2 regions of the Streptomyces sp. NA02950 genome follow, and region 2 is predicted to be linked to the other one. Evidence: riboswitches for the same ligand, from Rfam matches in the RefSeq annotation. Region 2 holds a riboswitch; the other holds the start of a gene.
What was found. A riboswitch is a leader RNA that binds a small molecule or an ion and turns the genes downstream of it on or off. The one in region 2 is predicted to bind cobalamin.
Positions count from the first base shown of each region.

Region 1 (5,844 bases), 550 kb from region 2:
CGCGAAGGTCATCGCCACCACGATCGCCACCCCGGCCTCGTACAGCGCACCGGGCAGGGACTTGAGCAGCCGGGCCGGACTGGCCAGCGCGTTGGCCGCGCCGACACAGATCAGGAGGGTGGCCAGCTTGAGTCCGTCGCAGCGAACACCAGCCCCTCGGCGGTGACCCGGCCTCCGATCCGCACCCCCCGCGCCCAGTCGGGGAGCGGGACTTCGGGAAGGGTGAACACCACCCGGGTGCCGGGGATCGGCGAGCCCAGGAACACCGCGAAGAACAACCGGATCGTCAGCACCACCAGCCCCAGCTTCAGGAAGGCGGTGTACGAGCGGGCCCAGGGCGCGTCGGTGCGGCGCGCCGCGACCACATGGCCCGCGACCGCGATCACCAGTCCGAGCAGCAGCGGATTGGTGGTGCGGGACGCGGCCGTGGCCAGCCCCAGGGCCCACAGCCACCAGGCGCCCGCGTGCAGCGCGCCGCCGCGGGTGGCGGCGGGCGGGCGCAGGCGGGCGGTCAGGCGGGCGGCAAGCCCGGGGTCGCGGTCCCGGGCCCGGCCGGAACCGGCGCCCGGACCGCGGGTGGTGCGCGGGGGCGTGGTGCTCATGTGCGGCGGCGTCGCGCCTGCCGGACGCCCGCGGCCCCGAGGACGACGACGGCCGCGATCCCACCGATCAGTCCGGCCGACGGACCGCCGTCGCCACCGTCCCCGCTCGTGCCGCCCTTGTCGGCCCCGGCCTTGGCGCCCGCACCGCTTGAGCCGGTCTTCTCGCCGCAGCCCGAGGACGGGTATCCGGCGATGGCGCACAGCAGCGCGGCGGAGTTGTAGCGCAGCGGCTTCGCGACGGCGGCCAGCACCTCCCCGGCGGTGGCCCGCTCATCGATCCGGGCGCAGTGGGTACGGGCCTTCTTGGGCGGGGTGTCACCGCCGGGCGCGTCCTCGGCCGTGCCGAAGTCGATGATCACCGCGATCCGCTTGCTGCCGTCCTTGGCCGGGGTGTCGGCGCAGATGCTGTTGAAGTCGGCGGTGCCGCGCGGCTGGACGGCGTTCCGGGAGTCCTCGCTGACGGCGAACCGGAAGCCGATCGTGTCGCCGTCGCCGGGCCGTGCCACCGAGGGCCCCTGGGTGGCGTACGTCCAGTTCGTGGCGTCGGCCTCGCGCTCCCAGAACGACCAGTAGCGATAACCCGACCCGGCCTGCGCCGGAGCCGCCCCGACCACCGGCACCAGCAGCCCGGCCAGGACGGCCACCACGGCGGAGGCCAGGCGCGACACCCCCGCCCGCCGTACCTTTCCGGTCCGCCACGGCCCGCGCCCGGCGGGGCGGGCCACTTCGCGCTCGGCGCACGGGAGGGCGCCCGCCTCGTCCCGCGCGGCTGACGGCCCCGCGTCGCGGGGAGCCTCGGCCCATGCGGCGGGCCGCCGGAGGGGCCGGGCGGCCCACCGGGCGCGGAAGGGCGGGGCGGCGCAGGGCGCTGTCCGCATCAGACCCGCTGCTTCTTCCGGCCGCTGAGCAGGAAGCCGATGCCCATACCGGCCACCGCGCAGATGCCCACGATCCACCAGACGCTGTTGCTGTCGTCCTTCTCGTCCTTGCTCTTGGCGGACGCCTCCGGGCCCGACGCGGCCTGCGGCTTCGGGCCGGTGGCGTTGAGCCGCTGAACGAGGTCGGTGCCGCCGAAGTCGCGCGGGTCGGCCCCGGCGGCGTGGGCCGCGAGCACCAGCTTGGCCAGCGCGCCCGGGTTGCCCTTGGCCCAGGCCGCCGCGCCGCCGTCCTTGCTCCGGAGCCAGGCCAGCGGCTTGGCCGCGGCCGCGCGGTGGCCGCCCGCGGAGAGCGCCACGATCGCGTCCGCGGTGCCGCCGACGTCGGGCTGGTTCTTGGCGCCGGGCATGGCGGACAGCAGGTGGCCGCCGTGTCCGGCCATGGTCGTCGAGAGGTACGCGGCGGCGCCCTCGGCGGCCTGCTCCGGGGTGCGGTCCTCGGCGCCGCTCCCGCAGGCCGGCGGCTTGGGCTTGCCGTTGTTCGCCCTGCCCTCGGTGTCCGGGACGAAGCCGCTGCCCCGTACGGCCAGCGCGGCGCTCGCGGTGGCCAGGTCGTTGGCGGCCGGTTCGCCCTTGTCCTTCTGGTATGCGAACGCCCCGCGCTCGTCCGCCTTGGCGTCGCACCCCAACTGGAGGCCGAGCAGCGCGTCGTACGGGGTCTTGCCGCTCTCGGCGGAGGTGACCTCGGCCGGGTCCACACTCGTGGCGGCGAAGGCGCCGATGGCGGCCGAGGTGGAGTTGGCGTCGCTGGGGCCGCCGGGGTTCATGCCCCAGCCGCCGTCCCCGTTCTGGTTCCGCTTCAGCCAGCCGATGCCCTTCTCGACGGCCTTCGCGCGCCCGCCCACCGCGGCCAGCGCCTGGACGGCGGCGGCGGTGGCGTCGCTGAACTCGCCCTTCTTCGGGTCGCACGCCTTGGCGGGGTCGGCCCGGTACGCGGCGAAGCCGCCGTCCTCGCACTGCTGCCCGGCCAGCCAGTCGACCGCCGACTTCGCCGGGGTGACGTCCACCGCGTCCTGAGCGAGCAGCGCCAGCGACTGCCGCCACACCCCGTCGAACTTGGGGTCCTCGGCGCCGTAGAGCCCCTTGGGCAGCGCGGAGCCGGACGCCTTCGGGGCGGGCTTGCCATCGGCGGAGGCCGCGGGGGCGACGGCCGCGCACAGGGCGGCGGAGACGGCCAGAGCCGCGACGCTGCGGCGTACGATCATGGCTGTGGTGCCTCTCGGTCAGAGTCGCTGCGACGGGCGACGTGGGGGACGGCGGGCGTACGCGTGGCCGCGCACGGCGGACCCGCCACGCGCGGAGACTCCGCGACGCGTCGGCACCGGGCTCAGCTCCGCATACCTCGACGGTGCCGCCGCCGGTGGTCCGGCGGCGGGAGCCTGCGGTGCGTCCGCCAGGTACTCCGGCTGGGCACGGCGCGCGCACGGGGCGGCGCCGCACGGTCACGGTTGCGGGTCAGCGCCGGATTCCCACCGGCTTCCCCCGAGCGGACGCGGATGAAGTTTTCCCGCATACCTTAACCGCCCGGTCGGCCCCCGATTCTCCGGGCTGTCCGGAATCGGGCGCTCCGGGAACGGCGGGCTCAGACGGCCCGGTAGGTGACCGGGTCGGTGCCGGGGACGGGTTCGGCCCGGCCCCGGGTGACCAGATGGCGCAGATGGGCCTCGGCCTCCGAGACGGCGATGTTGCGGGAGGCGTAGGGGATTTCGGCCCAGGGGCGGTTCCACTCCATGGCCTCGGCGAGCCGCCAGGGGGTGAGCGGGGTGGTGAGCAGGGCGAGGAGGCCGGTGAGGCGCTGCTCGTGGTGGTGGCGGAGGGCGCGCACCCGGGCCGGGGCGTCGGTGAAGGGGTGCTGGTGGGCGGGGAGCACCTCGGCCGGGCCGAGGGCGGCGACGCGTTCGAGGGAGGCGAGGTAGTCCCCGAGGGGGTCGGTGACGGTGGTGTCCTCGGGGTCCTCGTAGAGGCCGATGTGCGGGCTGATCCCGGGCAGCAGATGGTCGCCGGAGAAGAGGCGGCCGTGGCCGGGCGCGTTCGCGGGGTGCCGCTCCTCCAGGTGCAGACAGACATGGCCGGGGGTGTGGCCCGGGGTCCAGACGGCGCGCAGCCGGCGGCCGGGCAGGCCGAGGAGGGCGCCGGGGGCGATCTCGCGGTCGGGGAGGGCGGCCCGCTGCCCGGGGAAGGTGCCGGTGCGGCCGGCGGCGCGGGCGGTGTGCAGCGGTGCCAGATGGTCCTCGGGGGCTCCGGCCGCGGCCAGCTTTCCGGCGAGGTAGTCGAGCCGGCGGGCGGGCTCGGCGTCGCGGGTGCGGCGGACGAGCGTGGCGTCGGCGGGGTGCATGGCGATCCATGCGCCGGACGCCTCCCGCACCCGGGCGGAGAGCCCGTGGTGGTCGGGGTGGTGGTGGGTGATGAGGACGCCGTGGAGGCCGGTGACGGAGGTGCCGCACGCCTCCAGCCCGGCGGTGAGGGTGTCCCAGGCGGTCGGGTCGTCCCAGCCGGTGTCGATGAGGACCGGGCCGCGGTCGGTGTCCAGGAGGTGGACCAGGGTGTGGCCGAGGGGGTTGTCGGGGATGGGCACCGGGATGCTCCAGACCCCGCCGCCGTGGTCGGTCACCCGCACCGCTCCGGTCGTCCGCGCCGTCATCCGCGTCCCCCTGTCATCGGCTATTGCCCACTATAAACCGGAACTGAATAGCCGTCAGATTTCTCGTGTGACGCTCCGCGGCGGATCAGCGCCGACCGGCCATCGAGTGGCCGTCATTGATCGGCCGCGTCACCGGCCCGCCCGGACATCGCGTGCGGCTCGGTCTCTCCGGCCGCGTCGGCATCGGTCACGCCTCCCGAAAAGAAAGTGATGGCATTTCAGATTTCTTGCGCCGACTCCTCTTTGGTGATTGCTGGTTATCGTGATCTCTTACGGTCGCGTCGCCGGCCTTTTGGAGAGGAAGTGCCCCATGCCCACGATCAGCGTCATCACCTCTGTATACAACGGCGGCCATCATTACATTGACGAGACTTACGAATCCCTGCGCGAGCAGAAGCTTCCGGGCGGCTGGGAATGGCAATGGTGCGTCCAGGAGGACGGTCACCCCGGAATCACCGCCGGCATCCTTCCCGAGGATCCCAGGATTTCGGTCGAATCCGGACTGCGAGGGCGGGTGGCGGTGGCGCGGACACACGCTCTCGCACGTGCGACAGGAGAGTTGATCCGGACGCTGGACGCCGACGACGTATTGTTGCCGGGAGCCCTCGAGCGTGACATCGAGGCATTGGAGCGAGTTCCGTGGTGTGTTTCCGCGTGCCTTGACCTCCATGAAGACGGTCACACCTCACCGGGGCCGAACGACCCTCCGGGCGGCCCGGTCCAGCCCGGCAGGTTCTTCGACGAGGTGGTGGAACGTCGTCTGTCCGTGCAGACGACAACCTTCGCCGCGCGCCGTCCTCTTGTTCTTGCGCTCGGAGGCTGGCCCGCACTGACCGGAGCCGAAGGGGTGGCCCTGCTGCTCGCCGCGGAAGTGGTAGCCCCCGGCGAGTTCATCGCGGAACCGAGCATCCTTTACCGGAAACACCCCGACCAGACCACCGCGGCGGATCGTTACTGGGACCCGGCGGAGGCGACCACGCGAACGGAAGCGGGCATACGGCGGGCCCGTGCAATGCGGGAGGCCGGCTGGGCATGGTCGTGAGATCTCTGAGCCGGCGGAGCCGTGTCGCCGCGCCGGCTGGCGAAACGCGCGGCGGCCCGGGGACGGTCCAGGCGCCATGAGGAGAGCTCCAGCAGCGCCCCAGGCGCTGGCCGGCGCCCGTTCCGTCACGAGGCTGGCCTCGTGTGTCGAGAGCTGGTATCAGTTCTGATGCTGCGTCAGGTATTCGTGCGCGAGGGTGTTCCTGGGCGGGAGGCATCAGCGATGGGCGACCTCATCGAGTACGGACAGCTCTTCATCGGCGGGGTGCAGGTCGATCCGGCGGGCACGGAGACCATCGAGGTCGTCTCGCCGCACACCGAGCGGGTCATCGGGCGGGTGCCGCACGCGGCGCGGGCGGATGTGGACCGGGCGGTGGCGGCGGCGCGCACGGCCTTCGACGAGGGGCCGTGGCCCCGGATGAGCCCGGACGAGCGGATCGCCGTGGTGACCCGGATCAAGGACGCCATCGCGATGCGCCACGAGGAGCTGGCCCGGATCATCAGCGCCCAGAACGGCTCCCCGTACTCCTGGAGCGTGCCGGCCCAGGCGCTCGGCGCGATGATGGTGTGGGACGCCGCGCTCACCGTCGCGCGCGGCGCCGTCCACGAGGAGCGGCGGGACGGC
Region 1 is NZ_CP054916.1:6,529,920-6,535,763, forward strand. Features, by position in the region: partial or broken gene HUT19_RS28680 (energy-coupling factor transporter transmembrane component T) at 1-602, opposite strand, end outside; gene HUT19_RS28685 (SCO2322 family protein) at 599-1,270, opposite strand; gene HUT19_RS28690 (prenyltransferase/squalene oxidase repeat-containing protein) at 1,480-2,742, opposite strand; cobalamin riboswitch at 2,912-3,043, opposite strand; gene HUT19_RS28695 (MBL fold metallo-hydrolase) at 3,120-4,178, opposite strand; gene HUT19_RS28700 (glycosyltransferase) at 4,489-5,220, shown strand; gene HUT19_RS28705 (aldehyde dehydrogenase) at 5,443-5,844, shown strand, end outside.
Region 1: linked by a shared signal. The riboswitch ahead of HUT19_RS28690 (prenyltransferase/squalene oxidase repeat-containing protein) and the one ahead of HUT19_RS31155 (cobalamin biosynthesis protein) in region 2 are both predicted to bind cobalamin.

Region 2 (5,844 bases):
CAGCCCGTCCGGCAGGCCGTCCTCGATCAGCCGCAGCAGCGCGTCCGTGTCGGCGTGCTCCTCGATCAGATCGCCCAGGCGGTCGAGCTGCTCCTCGCGCAGCTCCCCGAAGCGGGTGTCGGGCGCGGGAACGAACGCCCGGCCCGCCGCGTCGGCCACCCGCCGCAGAAAGGCCCGCCGGAAGCCGTCGCTCTCCAGCGAGCCGTGCCAGTGGGTGCCCCACACCGAGCCCGCGCGGCAGCCGTCGAGGAAGGGTTCGTCGCCGCCGTCGAGCAGTTCGGCGACCCCGTGGTGGATCTCGTAGCCCTCCACCCGCTCGCCCAGGGCCTCGCCCACCGGCCGGGCGAGGGTCTTCTCCGCCGCGAACCGCACCCGCACCGGCAGCAGCCCCAGGCCCTCGACCGTCCCGGCCTTCGACTCGACCTCGTCCTCGATGCGTCCGCCCAGCACCTGGAAGCCGCCGCAGATGCCCAGCACCGGCCGCCCCTCCGCGGCCCGCCGCACCAGGGCCCGGCCGAGCCCGCGCTCGCGCAGCCACTCCAGGGCCCGGACCGTGCCGCGGGTGCCCGGCACCACCACCAGGTCTGCGTCGGCCAGCTCCTCGGGACGGTCCACGAAGCGCACCACCACGCCGGGTTCGGCGGCCAGCGCGTCCACATCGGTGAAGTTGGACATCAGCGGTACGGCGGCCACCGCGACCCGCAGTACATCGTCGCCATGGGGCGGCGCGACGACGCTCTCGCGCACCGCGCCGCGCAGCGACACCCGCAGCCCGTCCTCCTCGTCGATGCCGAGGCCGTGCGCGAAGGGCAGCACCCCGACCGTCGGCCGCCCGGTGAGCCCGCGCAGCATCTCCAGACCGGGCTCCAGCAGGGTCACGTCGCCGCGGAACTTGTTGACCATATAGGCGGCGATATGGCGCTGGTCCTCCTTGGACAGCAGTGCCGTCGTGCCGAAGAACGACGCGAACACCCCGCCGCGGTCGATGTCCCCGACCACCACCGCCGGGATCCCGGCGGCCCGCGCCAGCCCCAGGTTGACGATGTCGGTGCGGCGCAGATTGATCTCGGCGGGGCTGCCCGCGCCCTCGCATATCACCGCGTCATGGGTGCGCCGCAGCTCCTCCAGGCACGCGGTGACCGTCTCCAGCAGCCCTTCGCGCCGCTCGGCGTGGTACCCGCGGGCGCTCATCTCGCCCACCGGCCTGCCCAGCAGCACCACCTGGCTGCTGCGGTCGCTTCCCGGCTTCAGTAGTACGGGGTTCATCAGCGCGCTCGGCTCCACGCGCGCTGCCGCCGCCTGCATGGCCTGCGCCCGCCCGATCTCCGCCCCGTCCCGGGTGACAAAGGAGTTGAGCGACATGTTCTGCGCCTTGAACGGCGCCACGCTCACACCCTTGCGCGTCAGCCACCGGCAGATGCCCGCCGTGACCACGCTCTTGCCCGCGTCCGAGGTCGTCCCGGCGACGAGCAGCCCGCCCCCTGTTCCGCTCATCGGCTCCCTCTCCGCTTCCCCGGCGCCCCGCCTCTGCCGGTCAGAAACCCGCCCCTGTCGGACAGAACCCTGCCCACCACCAGCCGTGCCGTCACCGAGGTCACCAGGGCCAGTGCGCCCACCCGCCGCGACAGCCGCACCGCGCGGTCGATGTCGCCGCCGCGCACCGGCCGTCCGCCGCCGCCCAGCACCGGCCGGTGCTCGACCCGGCCGGAGTACGTGAGGGTGCCGCCCAGCCGCACCCCGAGCGCGCCCGCGAACGACGCCTCCACCGGGCCCGCGTTGGGGCTGGGATGGCGCTGTCCGTCCCGCCGCCAGGCCCGCAGGGCACCGCGCGGGTCGGGGCCCGCGACGGTCGCCAGGGCGGCCGTCAGCCGCGCCCCGGGCCAGCCCGCGACGTCGTCCAGCCGGGCCGCGGCCCAGCCGAACCGCCGGTAGCGCGGCGACTTGTGGCCCACCATGGCGTCCAGGGTGTTGACGGCCCGGAAGGCGACGAGCCCCGGCACCCCGCCCACGGCCCCCCACACCAGGGCGCCCACGACGGCGTCGGAGGTGTTCTCCGCGACCGACTCCACCACCGCGCGGGCGATCGCTTGGGCGTCCAGCGCCTGCGGGTCGCGTCCGCACAGATGCGGCAGCCGCTCCCGGGCGGTTTCGACGTCCCCGGCGGCCAGGGCGCCGCCGATGGCCCGGGCCTCGCGCCCCAGCGTCGTGCCGCCCAGTACGGCCCAGGTGGCGGCGGCGGTCAGGGCGATGTCGGCGCGGCGGCGCCCGACCACGGCGCGTACGGCACGCGTCAGGAGCGCGGCACCGGCGGCCGCGCCGCCCGCGCACAGTGCGGTGTGCAGGGCCCCGTAGCCGCGGTGGTCGCGCCACAGCCCGCGCTCGGCGGCCAGGGCGGCCCGCCCGAACGCGGCCACCGGATGGCCGCGCCGGGGGTCGCCCGTGGCGAGGTCACCGAGGAAGCCGAGAGCGGCGCCGCACGCGAACGAGGCGTGATCGGCACGCATCCCTCAGCCCGCCGTCGTGCCTCGGCCGAGGGGCCCCCGCGTGACACCTCCGCCGAGGGGGCCGCGGAGCGGTGGGACGGGTGGCGTGGCGGTGCCGGGCATGGCGGTATGTCCTCACTCAGGGTCCGCGCCCTGGCTCGACGTGACCGGCGGTGAGAGTCTCCTGGCTCCCGGATCCGCGGTTCTCCCGGTCTTCCAGCTCCGTGTACGGACCAGCCGTACGGACGAGCCGTGACCCCGTGCAGGCGATGGGAGAGCGCTCCCCGGTGACAGTGGCGGGACCGCGCCGGATTCGCACCGGCTTCCTCTGCTGCCGCCGTTTGGCTCCGGAAGTCCACCATGCCCCGCGAAGGGCCGTCAACTCGCCCATGACCTGCGACGCACGAGTGTGCCGAGGCCCACATGAGCCCGCGCGGCGCGCACGGCGGACGGCCGCCGGGCGGGACACGCTGGTCAGCGTCTCCCGCCCGGCGGCCGTTGTGTTCAGGGGTGCCGAGAGGCGCCGAGGAGCCCTCAGGCGACGATCAGATAGATGCCGTACGCCACCACCGCGGCGCACAGCGTGAAACAGGCGTACGCGCCGGAGCGGGCGAGTGCGGACGAGCCGCCCTGTGCCGTGACCGTGCCGGTGGCGGCGGTGGTGCCGGTGGCTGCGGCCACTCCCTCGGGCTGGAGCCCCTTGCGGGACGTGCCGACGATGCCCATGGTGAAGACGCCCACCACTCCGACCGTCACCGCGAGGCTGACGCCGAAGACCTGGCCGAGTGCCGCCCAGTCGATGCTCATTGCGTTGCTCCCTTTAGCTGCTGGTGCCGCTCGACGCCGCGGAGGCGGCAGAGCCGGCCGTGGCGACGGCCTTCGGCTGTTCGGTCGTGGTGTCGGTGGTGTCCGTGGTGTCCGTGGCGTCTGTGGTGCTCTCGGCCGTGGTGTCGGGGCCGGTGACGATGCCCGTGTCCGATCCGGCGGCGGAACCCACCGGGGGCGGGGCGACCGACCGGAGGGCGGCGGTGATCACACCCACCGGCTCGGTGGTGCCGACCTCGTTGACGTTGGCGGCGTCCACCGGCTTGCGGCGGGACAGCGCCCAGATGACCGCGCAGCCCGCGACGGCGAGCACGGCCACCGCCGTGACACCCCAGTTGCCCTGGTCGGCCAGGAGCGCGGACCCGGCCGCGATCAGACCCGCGGCGGGAAGGGTCAGCGCCCAGGCGATGACCATGCGGCCCGCGGTCGACCAGCGCACCACACCGCCCTTGCGGCCCACGCCCGCGCCCATGACGGCACCGGAGCAGACCTGGGTGGTGGAGAGCGCGAAGCCGATGTGCGAGGAGGCGAGGATGACGGTCGCCGCGCCGGTCTGGGCCGCGAAGCCCTGCGGCGGCTGGATGTCGGTGATGCCCTTCCCCATGGTGCGGATGATCCGCCAGCCGCCCAGGTAGGTGCCGAGCGCGATGGCCAGACCCGCCGAGACGATGACCCACATCGGCGGGTCGGAGTCCGGCGCGATCACACCGCCGGTCACCAGCGCCAGGGTGATCACACCCATCGTCTTCTGCGCGTCGTTGGTGCCGTGGGCGAGGGAGACCAGGGCGGCCGAGGCGATCTGCCCGGCGCGGTAGCCCTTCGCGGTGTCCTCGGGGGCGCGGTCGCGGCCGAGCCGGTAGGTGAGCCGGGTCGCGGCCAGTGTGGCGATGCCCGCCACCAGCGGAGCGGCGACGGCCGGGATGAGGACCTTCATGACGATCGCGTCCCCGTTGACCCCCTCGAAGCCGACCGAGGCCACGGTGGCGCCGATCAGACCGCCGAAGAGGGCGTGCGAGGAGCTGGACGGCAGCCCGGCGAGCCAGGTCACCAGGTTCCAGAGGATCGCTCCGACCAGACCCGCGAAGATCACTTCGGGCCGGATACCGGAATCCTCGTCGAGGATCCCTCCGGAGATGGTCTTGGCGACCTCCACGGAGAGGAAGGCGCCGACGAGATTGAGTACGGCCGACATCGCCACCGCCACCCGGGGACCGAGTGCGCCCGTGGAGATGGTGGTGGCCATGGCATTGGCTGTGTCGTGGAAGCCGTTCGTGAAGTCGAACACCAAGGCCGTGATGATCACGATCCCGATGAGAAGCGTGATGTGTTCCATACACCCGGTCAATCAGTTCGAAGGTCGGTAGTGGCACGGTGAACGTAAGGAAACTGGGTGAACGAGAGGTTAACTAGGGCGGGCATCGGGATGACGTGGCTGGGTGGGTGCGGCATCGGCCGGCCACCTGGCGTATTCCCCCTCGCCACAAGGAGTTTGGGCACCGTACACCCAGCCCCTCCGGCCCCTCATGCCCCACCCGCGCCCGGCCCCCCGCCCCCGCCCGGGTGAACACCGCCCTACGACCCCCGATCGTGCCGAGCCGAAACGGACCCGGACCCGGGCCCGCGCCCTCGGCCCCGGCGGCGGGAGGGCGCGGGACCCCGTCCGCCGCCGGGGCCCTACGGCCACCGGCGGCCGGGCCGTCGCCTGCCGCTCGGCTCCGCCGTCGCCCGCCCCGGCGCGGTCCCAAGGCCGCTCTGCCGCGCGCGGCCTCGGCGGCCCCGGCCCGTCAGCCGTTCATCCGTGCCCGCGGGCCCGGCGCCTCCGTCTCGTCAGCCGTTCACCTTCGGTCGCGGCCCGTGGAGATCCGTTTCCGCCCGAGCCCGTGTCTCCGGCTCTCCCGCCGTCGCCCACCCGCGGCTGTGCGCCCACGAAGTTCCGTTTCCGCCCGCGCCCGCGCCCGCGCCCGCGCCCGCGCCCGCGGCCTCGGCCTCGGCGCGCCTCCGTCTCGTCAGTGGTTCAGCCGCGCCTGCGGGCCCGGCGCCTCCGTCTCGTCAGTGGTTCAGCCGCGCCTGCGGGCCCGGCGCCTCCGTCTCGTCAGTGGTTCAGCCGCGCCTGCGGGCCCGGCGCCTCCGTCTCGTCAGTGGTTCAGCCGCGCCTGCGGGCCCGGCGCCTCCGTCTCGTCAGTGGTTCAGCCGCGCCCCGCGCCCGCGGCGGCCCCGGCCCGTCAGCCGTCCACCCCCCGCCGCGCGGCCGTCGCGCCGCCGGATCGGGGTCCCGGCGCGGTATCGGTGGGCGGGTGGCTGGGAGGATCGGCGCGGAGGTGAGGCGTATGGCACAGGAATCATCCGCGCGGCGGCCGCGGCCGCGGCTGACCCAGTCCCTGCGGCACACGTGGGGGCAGGTGGTGAGGGCCGCCCGCAGGACCACAGCCGAGGGGCTGGTCGTCGGGACGTCGGGCAATGTCTCGGCCCGGGTCGGGGACACGGTCCTGGTCACCCCCAGCGGGGTCCCCTACGACCGGCTCGGCCCGCGGGACGC
Region 2 is NZ_CP054916.1:7,084,266-7,090,109, forward strand. Features, by position in the region: gene HUT19_RS31150 (cobyric acid synthase) at 1-1,494, opposite strand, end outside; gene HUT19_RS31155 (cobalamin biosynthesis protein) at 1,491-2,504, opposite strand; cobalamin riboswitch at 2,661-2,813, opposite strand; gene HUT19_RS31160 (hypothetical protein) at 3,018-3,290, opposite strand; gene HUT19_RS31165 (inorganic phosphate transporter) at 3,304-4,641, opposite strand; gene HUT19_RS31170 (class II aldolase/adducin family protein) at 5,636-5,844, shown strand, end outside.